Archangium violaceum: one gene and its partner. The protein of the gene in region 1 interacts with the protein of each later gene in a pairwise test. Links are inferred from orthologs where the notes say so. Each region holds a gene or a part of one and is shown on either strand. Other genes may lie near its edges. The genes, in order: topA and JQX13_RS37140.

The links.
Region 2: the proteins of topA (region 1) and JQX13_RS37140 interact in binary tests that used the Escherichia coli proteins (3 or more experiments, as listed by UniProt). The link is inferred for Archangium violaceum from one-to-one orthologs.

What each region holds. Positions count from the first base shown.
Region 1 is NZ_CP069338.1:11,353,832-11,362,553, forward strand. What follows is about bases 2,440-5,622. They hold topA (type I DNA topoisomerase), read right to left. Parts: upstream 5,239-5,622; coding sequence 2,641-5,238; downstream 2,440-2,640. Other genes in these bases: JQX13_RS48025 (MotA/TolQ/ExbB proton channel family protein), read right to left, coding at 2,440-2,513; JQX13_RS48035 (DNA-processing protein DprA), read right to left, coding at 5,247-5,622. In the rest of the region: JQX13_RS48010 (TraR/DksA family transcriptional regulator), read left to right, coding at 181-567; JQX13_RS48015 (ExbD/TolR family protein), read right to left, coding at 616-1,206; JQX13_RS48020 (ExbD/TolR family protein), read right to left, coding at 1,207-1,737; more of JQX13_RS48025, read right to left, coding at 1,758-2,439; more of JQX13_RS48035, read right to left, coding at 5,623-6,368; JQX13_RS48040 (LysM peptidoglycan-binding domain-containing protein), read right to left, coding at 6,549-7,790; JQX13_RS48045 (tetratricopeptide repeat protein), read right to left, coding at 7,813-8,508; peptidoglycan editing factor PgeF, read right to left, coding at 8,707-8,722. UniProt on the Escherichia coli protein: Releases the supercoiling and torsional tension of DNA, which is introduced during the DNA replication and transcription, by transiently cleaving and rejoining one strand of the DNA duplex.
Region 2 is NZ_CP069338.1:8,738,754-8,747,291, forward strand. Bases 1-2,999 are described here. They hold JQX13_RS37140 (YigZ family protein), read left to right. Parts: upstream 1-1,174; coding sequence 1,175-1,825; downstream 1,826-2,999. Other genes in these bases: JQX13_RS37130 (NAD(P)H-hydrate dehydratase), read left to right, coding at 1-714; tsaE (tRNA (adenosine(37)-N6)-threonylcarbamoyltransferase complex ATPase subunit type 1 TsaE), read left to right, coding at 711-1,196; JQX13_RS37145 (zinc-binding alcohol dehydrogenase family protein), read right to left, coding at 1,832-2,821; JQX13_RS37150 (LysR family transcriptional regulator), read left to right, coding at 2,948-2,999. Outside these bases: more of JQX13_RS37150, read left to right, coding at 3,000-3,877; JQX13_RS37155 (hypothetical protein), read left to right, coding at 3,967-4,401; JQX13_RS37160 (hypothetical protein), read left to right, coding at 4,489-4,749; JQX13_RS37165 (class II glutamine amidotransferase), read right to left, coding at 4,784-5,626; hutI (imidazolonepropionase), read right to left, coding at 5,697-6,962; hutU (urocanate hydratase), read right to left, coding at 6,966-8,538.

The DNA of each region.
Region 1 (8,722 bases):
CTGGATGTCCACCCTCCGGTCGTCGGGCTCCTGCCTGTCCGCTCCCTCTCCGGCCCTGCGACACGTAGGATCTTCGGAAACAGTTTCCCTACCTGCTCGTGGCTCCTAGCTTTTGCCCGTTCATCGCACGGGAAATCCATCCGGGCGACGCAGTGCACCACAGATGAGGAGCGACGGGCCATGAGCCGAACCAACGACCTTCTGAAGATTCGCGATCTCCTCCAGCGCCGCCGCCGGGACATCCTCAGCGCGACCCTGGGGGCCCAGCGTGAGCTGACCGCGCTGAAGGATCAGGATCGCGACCCCGAGTACGAGGAGAACGCGCAGGCGGAGCTGGCGGACTACACGCTGTCCAGCCTGATGGAGGCGCAGCGGCGCGAGGTGATGATGATCGATGCCGCGCTGCGTCGAATGGACACGGGCGTGTTCGGGTCCTGCGTGGACTGCGGCTACGACATCCCCATCGAGCGGCTGGAGGCCCTGCCCTTCGCCATCCGGTGCGAGGAGGACGCGACGCGTCACGAGCTGGAGCTGCGCGGAGGCCCGCAGGCCACGCCGACGCTGTAGCGCCCGCCAGCGCGCGCGGCCTGGTGGGGCGCCGGGAGCCGGGACGCCCTACTGCGGCTTGCCCTCGTCCTGGAGGACCACGAACCGGTAGTTCTCCAGCTGGTTCTGGCCCGCGGTGTAGAGCACCGTGAGGAGCATGTCATAGGGGATGCTCTTGTCCGCGATGACGGAGAGCTCCCCGTTGAAGGGCGCCGCCGGGTTGCGCTCGGCGATGTACTTCAGCTTCTCCACTTCCTTCTTGAGCTGCGCATCCAGCGGCAGCACCAGCCGGTCCTGGAGCGCCTCGGGGGGGAACTGCCCGTTCCGCAGCCGCAGCACTTCCTTCTCCCCCACGAGGATGTTCTTGGGGGTGACGGTGACGGCCACGGTGTCCTTGGGCGTGGCGCGCGTGGAGGACACGGGGGGCCGCACGTCCTCGCTGGCCGTCAGCGAGGCCGACGACGAGGCGAAGGACTTCAGGAGGAACACCAGGAGGATGGTCATCATGTCCATCATCGCGGTGATGTTCAGCTCCTTGATTTCCCCTGCCGCCTCGCGCTCCTTGCGCTTCTTGCGCGCGAGCGCCTTGCGGAAGCGCATCCGCTGCAGCGCCTCGTCGTCCACTGGTGTCTGGAGGGTGCTCTCGCCCGTCTTCGACATCTAGATGGCTCCGAGGGTGACGTCCGGGAAGAGCAGGCGGTGCGGCCGCGCCTGCGTCTCGCGGATGGCGTCCATGGTCTGGATGAGCGCCTCGTAGGGGATTTCGGGGTCCGCGGCGACGATGACCTTCGTCTCCGAGGGGAAGGCCTTCTTGATCTCCACCATCTGCGCGTTGAGGGCGGCGTAGTCGTACGAGCCGTCCGCCTTGATGGGGATGGTGGGAGAGGGAGCGCCGTCCTTGCTGCCGAGGATGGCGTTCTCGCTGTTGACGAAGTGCCCCTTCTTGCTGATGAGCACGCTGAGCGTCAGCTGCGGCTTGTCCGAGTCTTGCTGCTGGGCCACCGTGGAGTTGGGCCCGCCGTAGCTCGGCGCGTTGACGTTGAGGATGCCGAAGGCCGCCAGCCCGTTGATGGACAGCAGCATGAAGAGGATGAGGTTCATGAGGATGTCGAGGTACGGGACGATGTTGAGCTCGCCCGTCTCCTCCTCCTCACGAGGCTTCAGCTTGCGCCGCGAGTAGTGGAACGCCATGGCCCCTCCCGACGCGTGGCCTAGGCGGCCCGGGCATCATCGATGGTCGTCTCGCCAGCGGCGCGGCGCGCCAGCAGGTTCTCCAGCTTGAGCGCGTTGAGCTCCATGGTCTCCACCATGCTCTTGGCGTACGAGGTGAGGAACAGGTGGAAGATGATGCACAGCACCGCGATGGAGAGCGCGAACGCGGTGTTGTTCATGGCCTTGGAGATACCGTCGGAGAGCAGGGCCTGCTTCTGCTCGGCGGGCACGTTGCCGAGCGCCTGGAACGTACCGATCAGACCGAAGATGGTGCCGACGAGTCCCACCAGCGTGGCGATGTTGGCCAGCGACCACAGCCAGGGGATGCGCGCGCCCACATGCGGGCTGTGCTCGACGAGCGCCTCCTCCACCGACTTGGCGACCTCGATCTCACCGCGGTTGGCGCGGGTGAGCCCGGCGCGGATGACCTTGGCCAGCGGCGAGTGGGGGGCGGCGGCGCACAGCTTCACGGCGCGGTCCACGTTGCCGGTCATCACCAGCTTGGTGATCTGCTCCATGAAGGGCGGGGCGTTGAGGTTGTAGCGGAACATCAACGTGACAATCCGCTCCAGGGCCACCGCGAGCGCCGCGGCCAGCCAGAACAGATTGACGAACATGAACGGGCCACCGTCCTTGAAGAACTTGATGACGGAATCCACGACGCCGAGCTTGGCCGGCGCGGCCTTCACGGCCTCCGCAGCCGCCGGGACCTGGGTCAACACCACGTCCAGCAGCTCGCTCACCATGGGAATCATCGCGAAGAGGGTCCTTTCGACGCCCGGGCCTGTCCTGGGAGCAGGCACTGAACTTCTAGAGGACCCTCCTCGGAGGTGTCAAGCCAGGGGCGGGCCATGCCCCTGAAATCCTTGAACTTTCAGCGCTTCAAGCAGCCGAGGAGGCGTTGGGGCCGTTGGCGGCGGGAGCGGAGGTGGCGGCGGCCACCTCCGGCTCGACGATCTGACGCCGGTAGTCGCACTCCTTGTTGGGGCAGGCGATGAACGGACCGTCCCGCTTGGAGTACTTCTGCACCAGGTAGGGAGACTGGCAGCTGGGGCACGCCTCCGGCAGCGGCCGATCCCAGGCGGCGAACTTGCAGTCCGGGTAGCGGTTGCAGCCGAAGAAGACCTTCCCGAAGCGGCTGCGGCGCTCGGTGAGGTAGCCCTGCTTGCAGTCCGGACACGTCACGCCGATGGAGATGGGCTTGGACGTCTTGCACTCGGGGTAGCCCGAGCACGCGAGGAACTTTCCGAAGCGGCCCCGCTTGACCACCATGGGCTTGGAGCAGTTCTCGCACTTCTCGTCGGTCGTCTCCTCCTCGATGATGACGATCTTCCCCTCGGCGTCGCGCTTGAAGTCCTTGGTGTTCTTGCACTCGGGGTAGTTCGAGCACGCGAGGAAGTGGCCCATCTTCCCCCACTTGATCACCATGACGTTGCCGCACTTCTCGCACGCCACGTCGGTCTTGATCTCCTCGCGCTTGACGTCGCGCATCTCCGCTTCGGCCTTCTCGAGCGTCTCCTTGAAGGGCCCGTAGAAGTCCTTGAGGACGGCCTTCCAGTTGGCCTCGCCCTCGGAGATCTGATCCAGCTTCTCCTCCATGCCGGCGGTGAAGGCGACGTCCAGCTCGTGGGGGAAGTGCTTGACGAGCAGCTCGTTGCAGATGACGCCCAGGTCCGTGGGCCGGAAGCGGCCCTCCACCTTCTCCACGTACTTCTTGTCCTGGATGGTGGAGAGGATGGCGGCGTAGGTGGACGGACGGCCGATGCCCCGCTCCTCGAGCTCCTTGACGAGGGTGGCTTCCGAGAAGCGCGGAGGCGGCTGGGTGAAGTGCTGCTCGTCGAGCAGCTTCTGCAGGGAGAGCGCGTCCCCGTCGTTGAGCACGGGCAGCTCGCCCACGCCGTCCTCGTCGGTGTCCTCGCCGGCGGCGCGCGCCTTCTCCTGGGCGGCCTCCTCCTCGGGGGTGAGGCTGGCGCCGTAGATGGCCAGGTAACCGGGGAACTTCAGCGTGGAGCCCGAGGCCCGGAAGGTGGCCCGGCCCGCGGTGATCTCCGCGCTCGTCTGGTCATACACGGCCGGCTTCGTCTGGCACGCCACGAAGCGGTTCCAGATGAGCTCGTAGAGCCGGAACATGTCCGCGGCCATGTCGTCGTTCATCGAGTCGAAGTACTGCTTCACCTTGGAGGGCGGGTACTCGAGCGAGGTGGGACGGATGGCCTCGTGCGCGTCCTGGGCGCCCTTCTTGGTGCGGTACACCACCGGGGCCTCCGGCAGGTAGTCCGCGCCGTAGGTCTGGCCGATGAACTCGCGCACCGCCGCCACCGCCTGATCCGACAGACGGGTGGAGTCCGTGCGCATGTACGTGATGAGCGCCGTCTGGCCCTCCTCACCGAGCGGCACGCCCTCGTAGAGGCGCTGGGCGAGCGCCATGGTCTTCTTGGCGGTGAAGTGGAGCCGGTTGGCGGCCTCCTGCTGCAGCTTGGAGGTGATGAAGGGAGCCGGCGCGTTGCGGCGCCGCTCGCGCTTGTCCACCTTGGACACCACGAACGGGGAGCCCTTCAGCTCCTCCACCAGCCCCTGGGTGGTCTCCCGGTCCTTCAGGTCCACCTTCTTGCCGTCCACCTTGGACAGCTTGGCCTTGAAGGGCGGAGGCCCGGCGGGACCCTCGAGGAGGGCGTCCAACGTCCAGTACTCCTGGGGGACGAAGGCCTTGATCTCGTCCTCGCGCTCGCAGATGAGGCGCACGGCCACGGACTGCACGCGGCCCGCGGACAGGCCCCGGCGCACCTTCTTCCAGAGCAGCGGGGAGATCTGATAGCCCACCAGCCGGTCCAGGATGCGGCGCGTCTGCTGGGAGTCGTAGTTCTCCTGGCTGAGCTGGCGCGGCTGCGCGATGGCCTCCTGGATGGCCGACTTGGTGATCTCGTTGAACATCACCCGGTAGGCGTTCTGGTGGCCCAGCTGCTGGTTGATGTGCCAGGCGATGGCCTCACCCTCGCGATCGGGGTCCGTCGCCAGGAAGACCTTGTCCACGCCCTGGGCGGCCTTCTTCAGCTCGCTGAGCACCTTCTCCTTGCCCTTGATGACCTCGTACTGGGGCTCGAAGTCGTGCTCGAGGTCCACGCCCATCTTGCTCTTGGGCAGATCCAGGATGTGGCCCACCGAGGCCTTCACCGTGTAGCCGGAGCCCAGGTACTTCTTGATGGTCTTCGCCTTGGCGGGCGACTCGACCACCACGAGGTAGTGCGGCCCCTTGCCCCGCTTGGGGGAGTCGGTGGCCTCGCCGTCCTCGGCGGAGGCCTCCACGGTGGCCAGGGCCCCATCACCCACCTTGCGGCGCGAGGAGGCCTTCTTGGCGGCCGTCTTCTTCTTGGCGGCGGTCTTCTTGCGCGCCGCCGGCTTCTTGGCTGCCTTCTTGGGGGTCGCGGTCTCCTCGCCCTCCATCTCGCCCGCCGTTGCCGTCTTTTTCGTGCGCGTCGCCATGATTTTCCTCAAACCTTCTCGAACAACCTTCCAGGATGCTGGATGACGAGCCCCGACAGCTCGAGCTCCACCAGGGCGCTGGAGAGCGCCGCGGGCGAGAGCTGGCTACCGGCCAGCACCTCATCGAATGACCTGGGAACCCTGTCCAACACCTGATAGGCCCCCCTCGCTTCCACCGAGAGCTCATCCCACGACGAACCCTCTGCTGGCGGGACCGACCGCTCGGGGTGGAACCCCACGGCCCGCCAGACTTCATGAACGGAGAGACAGGCCCGCGCGTGTCCATCACGGATGAGCGCGTTGCAGCCGGCCGCCCCCTCGTTCATCACATCACCGGGCAGGGCCAATACCGGCCGTCCCTGCGCTCGTCCCGCCTCCGCCGTGTAGAGGCTGCCAGAAGCGGCCCCCGCGCGGAGGATCAACACCGCATCCGACGCACCAGCGATGAGCCGGTTGCGCCGGGGAAAGGTCGTCGTGCTCGCCCGGACGCCGGGCGGTAGCTCACTGAAGAACACTCCGCCCCGGGCCAGGAAGTGCGGCAGCAGCTTCGCCTGGGCGGGATCCAACTCGTCCAGCGCCGAGCCCAGGAAGGCCCACGTCTCCCCGCCCGCGTCCAACGCCCCCCAGTGGCAGGCGCGATCCACCCCGGCGGCGGCTCCGGACACCACCCCCACCCCGCCCTCGGCCACCTGCCGGGCGAAGCGTCTCGCGAAGGGAAGGAAGCCTTGCTCCGGGTGCCGGCTGCCCACCATGGCCACCCGGCGGCGCGGCGGCCCCACCTGCCCCCGGTAGAACAGGAGCGGGGGCGCGTCCTCCGTGTCGGCCAGACGGGCCGGATAGGCCGGCTCTCCCTGGAAGGCCACGCCCATGGACACGGCCGCGCAGCGCTCCATCACCCGATCCGCCAGGGGTCCCAGCTCGGCAACCTCCGCCAGACGCCGGCGCACTGGCGTGGGCAGTGGCGCCTCCATCAGCCAGTCCTTCACCGGGCAGGCGGCCAGGCGGGCGAGCGCCCCCCCGGCGAAAGCACGCAGGTTCCCCAGGGTCCTCGGTCCCAACCCGGGGACTGTCCAGAGTGCCAGGAGCGTCCGCTGCTCCGCCGTGTGCGTGTCCGTCGTGATCTCCACCATACCCGACCCCCTCCTGGGCCCACCTATATAGAAGATGGGTCCGACGGCGAGGGGGCGGGACACATAAACACCCGCCCGGCGGTGGTCAAGCGGCACGTCCCCTGCAGTAGGGGGCAGCCGAGCCGATCCAAGGGGTTACGTGCCCCCTCCAGGGAGGCATCCGTCGAGAGGCCCGGGGGCTCAGCGCTGGGCGGTGGGCGCGGAATCGACCCGCATCACCACGGAATCTCCAGGCGCCACCTCCTGGATGGAGTGCGTGATGACGCAGTTGGAGGTGCGCTCCTTCACCTCGGTCACGAGGCACAGGGCGATGTTCTCCGAGGGCAGCGACGCCTTGTCGTTCTTCCTGCCGCGCGGCTCCAGCTGGAGCACGTCCTGACGGGCGGGGTCGCCCTGGCGGGTGACGGTGAAGGTGTTGCCCACCTGGACGCCATCGCCACTGCCCCTGTCGATCACCAGGAAGTGGTGCTCGGCGGTGAGGGTCAGGTACGGCACGAGCGCGGTGACGACGTAGCCCTTGAGCTCCTTCTCGTTACGCCGGGGGACCACCTGCTCCACCATCTTCTCGCCGTACGGGCCCACCAGATCCCCGCGCGAGATGGCATCCCACGTGTCCGCGACCTGTGCCTTGACGTAGTTGTCGCCGAGCGCCACCACGCGCAGGGTGCCGACGAACTCGGTGAGGTAACCCACCTGCTTGCCCGTCACCGGGTGCCTCACGTCCTGCACGGTGTGGAACACCACGTACTTGTCCCCGAGCTTCGCGTCCGCCTTGCGCTTGAAGCGCACGTAGGCGACGTCCGGGAAGGACAGCATCTCCGCCCCGTTGGAGGCCCCCTCGATGCGGCCCGCCTCGTCCAGCTCGCGCGCGGTGACGAAGCCCTGCGTCGTCACCGTGCGCGACGCCTTGGGCTCGTAGGCGAGCTTTCCACTCACCTGCACCATCTCCTCGCCGCTGGCGGGATCCATCTCGGTGGATTCGGCGATCTCCCCGGCCTCGGCCACCATCTCCGTGGGCGCCGGACCGATACCCGCCTCCACGCGAGAGGGCACTTCCTCGCCCGCGGGGAAGAAGCGCACCGGGTTGCCCGGGTAGATCCAGTGCGGGTTGGCGATCTCCGGGTTGTAGGACCAGACCTTGGGCCAATACCAGGGGCTGCCCAGGTAGCGCTGAGAGAGATCCCACAGCGTGTCGCCCCTCTCCACGGTGTGGATCTCCCCGGGAGCGGACTCACGGCCCCCCTGGCCCGGAGGAATGGCGACCTGGCCGGGACGCGGCCGGGCAGACTGCTCGTCGACGACCTCGGACCCTTCGGTCTCGTCGCCAGCCTCGGGTTCCTGATCGTCCACGTCCTGCGCCCACACAGCGGGTGGCGCGAGCACGGTGGCGAGGAGGAGCGAGGAGAGGATCCGCGAGCGCATCGGACGACTTCCTTTCGGACTGCTAGTGCGAGAGGGACGCGAGCCGCTGCTCCGCCTGGTTGGCGGCGGCCGTCCCCGGGAACTGGGTGAGGATGCGGGTGTAGAGCGCCCGCGCGTCTTCTTTTTGATCGAGCCGCAGCCGGCACTCGGCCAGCCGCAGCATTCCATCCAGCACGGCGTCGCCGGCCGGATAGGTCGCGATGAGGCGCTCGAAGCTCTTCGCCGCGGTGGCGTAGTCCTTCAGCCCCATCTGCCCGAGCCCTCCGAAGTAGAGCGCGTTGTCGGCCCGGGGGTGGCGGGGATTCTCCTGCGCGAAGCCCAGCAGGCGCTCCACCCCGCCCTCCACGTTGCCGGTGCGCAGCGCCGCCACCGCCTGATCGAACAGGGCGTCCAGCACGATGCTGTCCACCTGCTCCTTCGGCTCGTCCGCGGGAGCACTGTCGCTCTCGGCGGCGGGGCTGATGAACATCTCCATGTCATCGGGCGAGGGCTCGACGACGGCCACCCGGGTGGGCAGCGGAGGCGCGGGCTCGTTGCGCGGCTTGAGCTTCACCACCGTCAGCTCGGGCGTGGTGAAGGCGGGCTCGGGAGCGGCGGCGGGAGGGGTGGACGCGCCCGGGGCCGGAGCCGCGGCGGTGGCGTTGCGGGCCTGGGCCACGCTGGCGTGCAGCTCCATGCGCTCGAGACGCTTCTCCAGGCGCGCCTGGGTCTCGCGCATGGCGCGCACCTCCGCCCTCAGCTCCTCCAGTTCCGACGTACGAGCGGAACCAGCGGTGGCGCAGGCGGTCAGCGCGCACAGGGGCGCGATGGAAAGCAGTCGGCGAATGATGCGGTGCTCCGGCACGGCGTTCGGGGGTCCGTGCGGAAGGATAGGAAGGGCGGTCGGAGACCGTCAAGAAATCGGCCCGGACGCCGATCAGAACCGGTGTATC
Region 2 (8,538 bases), 2.6 Mb from region 1 along the record:
GGCGCGGGGCTCGTCACCGTGGCCACCCGCTCCGAGGTGGTGGAGTCGGTGCTCGGCCATACGCCCGAGGTGATGGGGTGGCCGCTGGAGAATCGAGGGCCGCTCGGCATGGCGGACCTGGAGCCCCTGCTGGCCGCAGCGGACAAGAAGGACGTGCTCGTCGTGGGCCCGGGCATCCCCCGCGGCGAGGAGACGGTGAAGCTCCTGGGCACGTTGCTCTCGCGCATGGAGGTGCCCGCCGTGCTGGATGCGGACGCGCTCAACGCCGTCGCCACCGATCTCGAGGTGCTCCGCCGGGCGAAGGGACCGCTGGTGCTCACCCCGCACCCGGGCGAGATGTCTCGGCTCACCGGTGTGCCCACCAAGGATCTGCAGAAGGCCCGCGTGGAGGTGGCTCGGGACTTCGCTCGCACGCATGGGGTGACGCTGGTGCTCAAGGGCGCCCGGACGCTCGTGGCGCACCACGATGGCTCCGTCTTCGTCAACCCTACGGGCAACCCGGGCATGGCCACAGGTGGCATGGGCGACGTGCTGAGTGGCCTCCTGGGTGCTCTGCTGGGGCAGGGCCTGAAGCTCCCCGAGGCCGCCTGGACGGCCGTGTACGCGCATGGGCTCTCGGGAGACCTCATGGTGGCCCGTCGCGGCCGGTTGGGGTTGATCGCCACGGATGTGGCCAAGGGGCTGTGCAACGTGTGGACGAGGTGGAACCGATGAGCGCGCCCTCACTGAGCCGTACGGTGCTCTCGGGCTCACCCGAGGAGACGCACCGGTTGGGTGTCCGGCTCGGACAGTTGCTTCAGCCGGGGGACTTCGTGGGATTGGTGGGCGACCTGGGCGCGGGCAAGACGCACCTGGTGCGCGGCGTGGCCGAGGGGGCGGGCGTGTCGCGCTCGGAGGTGGCCAGCCCCACGTTCGCCATCGTCTACCCGTACCGGGGCCGGGTGCCGCTGTACCACGCGGACCTCTACCGGCTGGCCGACTACGACGAGCTGTACGCCACGGGCTTCCTGGATCTGGTGGGCGGGGACGGCGCGGTGCTGGTGGAGTGGCTGGATAGGATTCCGGAGGCCGCGCCCCGCGAGTTCCTGCGCGTCACCCTCCGGGACACGGGCGAGGAGTCCCGCGAGCTGGTGGCCGAGGCCTGGGGCTCGAGGCCCACGCAGTTGCTGGAGGCGTGGCTGCCCTCGGAGCGCTGATGGGCGAGGACAAGCGCTACCTCATTCCCGCGGGCCTCCACCGGGTGGAGCAGGAGATCCAACGCAGCCGCTTCATCACCACGGTCGCCCACACGCCGACGGTGGAGGAGGCGAAGGCCTTCGTCGCCCGGGTCCGCGAGGACTTCCCCGACGCGAACCACAACTGCTGGGCCTACGTGGTGGGGCCGCCCGGCTCGACCAGCACGGTGGGGATGAGTGACGACGGCGAGCCGCATGGGACCGCGGGCCGGCCGATGCTCACGGCGTTGCTCCACGGCGGGGTAGGGGAGGTGGCGGCGGTCGTCACCCGCTACTTCGGTGGCACCTTGCTGGGCAAGGGCGGGCTGGTGCGGGCCTACACCGGCTGCGTCCAGCAGGCACTCGAGAGCCTGCCGACCCGCGAGCGCGTACGGAAGGCGCGCCTCGCCGTCGAGTTGGAGTACGCGAACATCGAGGGCGTGCGCCGGCTGCTCCCCGCCCACGAGGCCCAGGTCCTCTCCGAGGAGTACGCGGTCACCGTGGGCTACCGGCTCGAGCTTCCCGTCTCCCAGGTGGATGCGTTCCGGAAGGCGCTCCTCGACGAGACCAACGGTCAGGTGCTGGTCGAGCTCGAGGAGCAGCCGGACTGAGCTCGCCTACAGGCGGAAGGCGAGCTTGCCCACCATCTTGCCGGAGGAGAGGGTCCGGTGCGCCTCGGCGAGCGCGGCGGGCTCCAGCACGCCCGCGTCCACCGTCAGGGTCGAGGTGAGCACGCCCTCGTCCAACAAGTCGGCCACGCGGTCGAGGATGGCCTGCTGGGAGGCCAGGTCCTTCGTCTTGTACATGGACTTCGAGAACATGAACTCCCACGAGAAGCTCGCCTTCTTGCTGAAGAGCTTCCCCATCGGCAGCGGTTGCTCGGGCTCCACGATGGACACGATGCGCCCGCTCGGCGCGATCAGCTCCGCCATCGTCTCGAAGTGCGCGTCCGTGCCGATGCAGCAGAAGATGGCATCCACGTTCTTCAGGCCGAGCGCCGCGAGCTGCGCGGGCAGGTTCTCGCGGTGGTTCACCACGTGGTCCGCTCCCATCTTCTTCACCCAGTCCCGGGTGGTGTCGCGGGAGGCCGTGCCAATGATGGTCATCCTCGTCAGCCGCTTCGCCATCTGCACGACGAGCGAGCCGACGCCGCCGGCCGCCCCGATGACGAGGAGGGTTCCGCCCTGCTCGACACGGAGCTGCTCGTACAGGCCCTCCCAGGCCGTGAGCGCCGTGAGGGGGATGCTCGCGGCGTGGAGGTGGTCCAGCTTGCGCGGCTTGTGGCCGACGATGCGCTCGTCCACCACGTGCAGCGACGCGTTCGTTCCCTCCCGGGTGATGTCACCGGCGTAGAAGACCTCGTCGCCCTCGCGGAAGCGCTTCACCTCCGAGCCCCGGGCGATGACGACGCCCGAGGCATCCCAGCCGAGAACCTGGCCCGGCCGCTTCGCGCGCACCTTGGTGTCGACCGGGTTGACGGAGACGGCCTTGACCTCGACCAGGAGATCGTACGGGCCGGGCTGGGGAACCTCGCGCTCCACGAGCTCGAACCGGCTCGTATCGCTGGGGCTGACGATGAGGGCTTTCTGGATCTTGGCGGGGGCCATGGTGGCTCTCTCCTCGGAAGAAGGTGGACGGCTCGAGGCCAGCGCCTCGATGACCCGGAACTTGCGTCTTTCCTGGCAGATGAAAAAGGCTTCCCGGGGACGAGCACTCTTGACGGGGATTCACGAATGCTGGAGCACCGCGAGGCCATCACCGGAATGTCCATCCTGGTTACCGTCGTCGACGCCGGCTCGCTCAGCGCCGCCGCGGCGAAGCTGGGCATGACGTCTTCCGCGGTGAGCAAGCAGGTGTCGCGGCTCGAGGCCCGGCTCGGGATACGGCTGCTCCAGCGCACCACGCGCCGCATGCAGCTCACCGAGGCCGGTGCCCGCTACTGTGAGCGGGCCCGCTCCATCCTGGAGTCCATCGAGTCCGTCGAGCGCGAGGCGGAGAGCGTCCAGGACACGCCGCACGGCACGCTGCGCGTCACCGCGCCGACGGTGCTCGGCCAGGTCCAGGTGATGCCGGTGGTGCTCGCCTTCCAGCGCGCGTATCCCACCGTGAAGGTTCACGTCGAGCTCTCGGACCGGAGGAGCGATCTCGTCGAGGAGGGCATCGACGTGGCCATCCGCATGACGTCCCAGCCGCCGCCGGCCTTCGTGGCCCGCAGGCTCGGTGATGATCGGCGCGTGCTCTGCGCCAGCTCCGACTACCTCACCCGGGCAGGTCGCCCGCGTCGGCCCGGCGAGCTCACGAACCATGAATGCATCGTGTTCGTCGCGGGCCAGCCCGTGGAGACGTGGCACCTGCGCGCCTCGGAGGACTCGGAGCACACCACCCCCATTCGCGTCTCGGGCCGGTTGCACGTCAACAACACCCACGCCCTGCGACAGGCCGCGCTCGCCGGCCTCGGGATCGCTGATCTGCCTCGCTACCTCGTCGAGGAGGATCTCGAGGCCGGGCGGCTCGAAGCCGTCCTCGGACGCTTCATCCCGGTGGGTCGCGGGGTGTTCGCCATCTATGCGCCCGCTCCCTACGTGCCGGCCAAGGTGCGCCGCTTCGTCGAGATGCTGGAAAAGACCTTCCGAGGCGGTGTTGCCGGGTGGCGAACATCGTAAGGCCTCCTCTTCCCCCGGGACCGTTCGGAGGAAGGCTCGTCTCCCCACTCGCTGTCCGGGGGAATCCACTCCGGGTCTATCCTGTGCCCATGACCCTCTCCCACGCAGCGAAGTGCTTCCTGCTCGTCCCGCTCGCCAGCGCGATGCTGGTGGGGTGTGGCGCCATCGAGCCACCTCCCCAGGAGTATCCCCACGCCACCGTCACCTTCGACGTGACGGTGCCCTCGGACACCCCGGCCAACGCGATCGTCACCGTGGTGGGCTCGGACCCATCGCTCGGGGGTGATGCGACTCCGGGTTTCCACCTGCGCCGCCAGGGCGAGCACTACATGGGCTCGGTGCGGCTCGCGCTCGAGGCGGACGTCTCGTTCGAGCTCTGGCTGGAGGACTCGTGGTGCCCCGAGCTCTCCGCGGACGGAGCGCAGGCACCGCGTCACTCCTTCCGGGTGGAGGGTGACATGACGGTGCCCGTCACCGTGACCGACTGGGGCGCGCCGAGCCTGGGGCCCCCCAGCAAGGGCTGACGCTGGTCTGGTGATTGCTTGGGGTCTGGCTCATGAACGTGCGCTCCCCGCTGTCCGCTCCGCTGCTCGTGGGTCTGTGCTGACCGGTTGCGTCGAACCATCTTCCCTCGAGGAGCCAACCCCCGCTCCCGTCGTTCCCTCCACCAGGTGCCGCCCCGGTTCGAGATCGGTCAGGACGGCAATATCGAGTTGGAGCCGCTCTTCGTGTCGGCGGAATCAGGCAACTTCCACCCGGCGGCCGGCTCTCCGCTACGCGATGCCGGATGCCTCGATCTCCTCGGGCTCGACCGTGACGGGACGCCCGAGGACATCGGTGCCTACGGTGGTCCGCTGGGCAGCTGGCAGTGAGGGCATGACCCCCACGGCCTCCTCCACCGGGCGCTTAGGGCCGGGTGCACAGGTCCTGCACCTTCCACCGGTGCAGGACGAGGCCGCTGTCCACGCCGACGATGTCCTCCTCGTCGATGACGTGCCAGTGGTCCTCGCCCGACAGCTGCTCGCTGGCGAGCACGAACTGCTCGAGCTGCGTCCCCGGCTTCGGGGGACCCCCGTGCAGACGGTGCGGGCGTTTGCCCGTCTCGGGCGCCGTGTCCGACAGGAAGAGCGTCCGGTTGCGCCGAGTCGCCACCATCACGTCCCCGTTGGTCACGAGGAAGTTCATCGACGAGCGCTCCTGCGGCGCCTGCCCCGGCTCGTCGGTGATGGCCGACACCAGCTCCATCGTCTCCGCCAGCGCGAACGCGACCGTCTCCACGCTTGCTGGCCCCTCGAGCGACTGCCGCTTCTCCAGCCGCGTGAGGAACAGGTAGAAGCAGCGCTCGGAGTCCGTGGCGCCCCGGATGTTCGCCAGCAGCTCCGGGCGGATGAGGGACTCCACCGTGGCACGGTGCCGGGCGAAGTTGCTCACCGTGCCGTTGTGCACGAAGCACCAGCGGCCGTAGTTGAACGGGTGGGCGTTGCGCTTCTCCACCGCGCCCACGGAGGCCAGGCGCAGGTGCGCCACCACCGTGCGGGAGGACACACGGCTGCTCACCCGCTCGAAGTCGGGATCGCAGTACGCGGGTCCGAGCCCATGGGCGACGAGCGGTTGCTCGGCCTCATACGAGGCGATACCCCAACCATCCTTGTGCTCCCTCGACTGCTGGAGAAGCGAGTTCTTCTCCGTCACGAGGGACGGGTGGACCGCAGCGGGAACAGAGGAACGAAAGCCGAAGAGACGGCACATGGTCTTCTTGTTTGATGATAACGACCGGCCCAGACGGGAAGTTCCGTCACGTCCCTCTGTCCACCTGAAGTCATGAACAGAGGGCCCGCTCGTTTTCTACCACCACATGGCCGTCTTTAATGACAATCCGTGCGTGATTGATTCCCAGGTGATAGGGAAGATGGCGATAGTTTGAACACGAAAAAACGACAATGTTTGCCGGATCTCCCACCGTAATCCGGCCGTATGTGTTCAAACCAAGCGCGAGCGCGGCCCCTCGGGTCGCGGCCCAGTAGGCTTCCGCGGCCGTCAGCCCGTTCTCCAGGCAGGCGAGCCCCAGGGTGAGCGGCAGGTTCTCGCTCATGGCGGAGCCCGGGTTGAGGTTGGTGCCGAGCGCCACGTTGACGCCGGCGTCGCGCAGCTTGCGCCCGGGGGCGTAGGGCCGCACGCGCAGGAAGAGGGTGGAGGTAGGGACGAGTACGGCGGTGACGCCCGCGTCCGCCAGGGCGCGGATGCCCGCGTCGCTCACGTGCTCCAGGTGGTCCGCGGTGCTGGCTCCCAGCTCGGCCGCCAGTTCGGCGCCTCCCGAGGAGGTGAGCTGGTCCACGTGCAGCCGCGGCTTGAGCCCCAGCTTCGTGGCGGCCCCGAGGATCCGGCGCGCCTCCGCGTGGCTGAAGGCGCTCTCCTCGACGAAGATGTCGCAGAAGCGCGCCAGCCCCTGCTCGGCCACCGCGGGGATGATCTCCTTGATGCAGAGATCCATGTAGGCCTCGCGCCACTCGCGGTACTCCTCGGGCACCGCGTGCGCGCACATGAGCGTGGGCACCAACTCCAGGGGCTGGAGCGTGGAGAGCCGCTGCACCACCCGGAGCATCTTCAGCTCGTCCTGGAGCGACAGGCCGTAGCCGCTCTTCACCTCGGCGGTGGTGATGCCGTACTCCAGCATCAGCTGCAGCCGGGGCAGGGCGAGCCGGATGAGATCCTCCTCGCTGGCGAAGCGGGTGGCGCGCACGGTGTTGGCGATGCCGCCCCCGGCCTGGGCGATCTGCAGGTAGGTGGCACCCTGGCAGCGCAGGTCGAACTCGGCCGCGCGCTCACCCGCGAAGACGGCGTGGGTGTGCGGATCCACGAAGCCGGGGCCCACGAACTGCCCGTGGGCGTCCACCACCCGGGTGGAGGGGCCCACCGCGCCCTTGGGCAGGCTGCCCTCGGAGCCCACGTACCAGACCTTCCCCCGGCGCACGCCCACGCAGGCGTTGGGACGCGGGGTGAGGGCCTGCTCGGCGGGCTCCTGGTGGGAGCCCTCCACGGTGAGCACCTCGGACGTGTTGCGGATCAACAGCTCCAGGGTTTCCATTCGTCACTCGGTGATGCCGGGGATGCGCACGCCGCGGGTCCGGGCGACCTCGACGGCCTCGGGGTAACCAGCGTCGGCATGGCGCAGCACGCCCATGCCAGGGTCCGAGGTGAGCACGCGCTCGATGCGGCGCGCGGCCTCGGGGGTGCCGTCGGCGACGATGACCTGGCCGGAGTGCAGCGAGTAGCCCATGCCCACGCCGCCGCCATGGTGGAAGGACACCCAGGACGCGCCGTTCACCGCGTTGACGAGCGCGTTGAGGATGGGCCAGTCGGCCACCGCGTCCGTGCCATCGCGCATGGACTCCGTCTCGCGGTTGGGCGAGGCCACCGAGCCGCAGTCCAGGTGATCACGCCCGATGACGATGGGGGCCTTCACCTCGCCCTTGCGCACCATCTCGTTGAAGCGCAGGCCCGCCTTGGCGCGCTCTCCGTAGCCCAGCCAGCAGATGCGCGCGGGCAGACCCTGGAAGGCCACGCGCTCTCGCGCCATCTTGAGCCACCGGCGCAGCGACTCCTTCTGGGGGAAGAGCTCCAGCACGGCCTCGTCCGTGCGGCGGATGTCCTCGGGGTCTCCGGAGAGGGCCACCCAGCGGAAGGGCCCGAGTCCCTCGCAGAACATGGGCCGGATGTAGGCCGGGACGAATCCGGGGAAGTCGAAGGCGTTCTCCAGCCCGGCGAGCTGCGCCTGGGCGCGGATGTTGTTGCCGTAGTCGAAGACGTGGCTGCCGGCGCGCGCGAAGTCCAGCATCGCCTCCACCTGCATGGCCATCGACTTCTGGGCCTTCTCGATGTAGCCCTTCGGGTCGCGCTGGCGCAGCTCGGCCGCCGCCTCGAGCGACAGATCCGCGGGGATGTATCCGTTGAGCGGATCATGCGCGCTCGTCTGGTCGGTGACCAGGTCCGGCTTGAGGCCCCGGCGGTACAGCTCGCGGAACACCTGGGCGGCGTTGCCGATGATGCCGATGGAGCGGCCCACGCGCTTCTGCTGGGCCTCCTTGGCCAGGGAGATGGCCTCGTCGATATCCTTCGCGACGACATCCAGGTAGCGCGTCTCCACGCGGCGCTGGGCGCGGTGCGGGTCGATCTCCACGCCGAGGAAGACTGCGTTGTTCATGGTGGCGGCCAGGGGCTGGGCGCCGCCCATGCCGCCGAGGCCACCGGAGAGGACGAGCCGGCCGGACAGGTCATCCGAGCCGAAGTGGACGCGGCCGGCCTGGGCGAAGGTCTCGTAGGTGCCCTGGAGGATGCCCTGGGTGCCGATGTAGATCCACGAGCCGGCCGTCATCTGGCCGTACATCATCAGGCCCTTCTTCTCGAGCTCGAAGAAGTGGTCCCAGTTGGCCCAGCGGCCCACGAGGTTGGAGTTGGCGATGAGAACGCGAGGGGCGTCCGGGTGGGTGCGGAGGATGCCCACGGGCTTGCCTGACTGGACCAGGAGCGTCTCCTCGTCGGTGAGGCGGCGCAGGCTGTCGACGATGCGATCGAACGACGGCCAGTCGCGGGCGGCCTTGCCGATGCCGCCGTAGACGACGAGATCCTCGGGGCGCTCGGCCACGTCCGGATCCAGGTTGTTC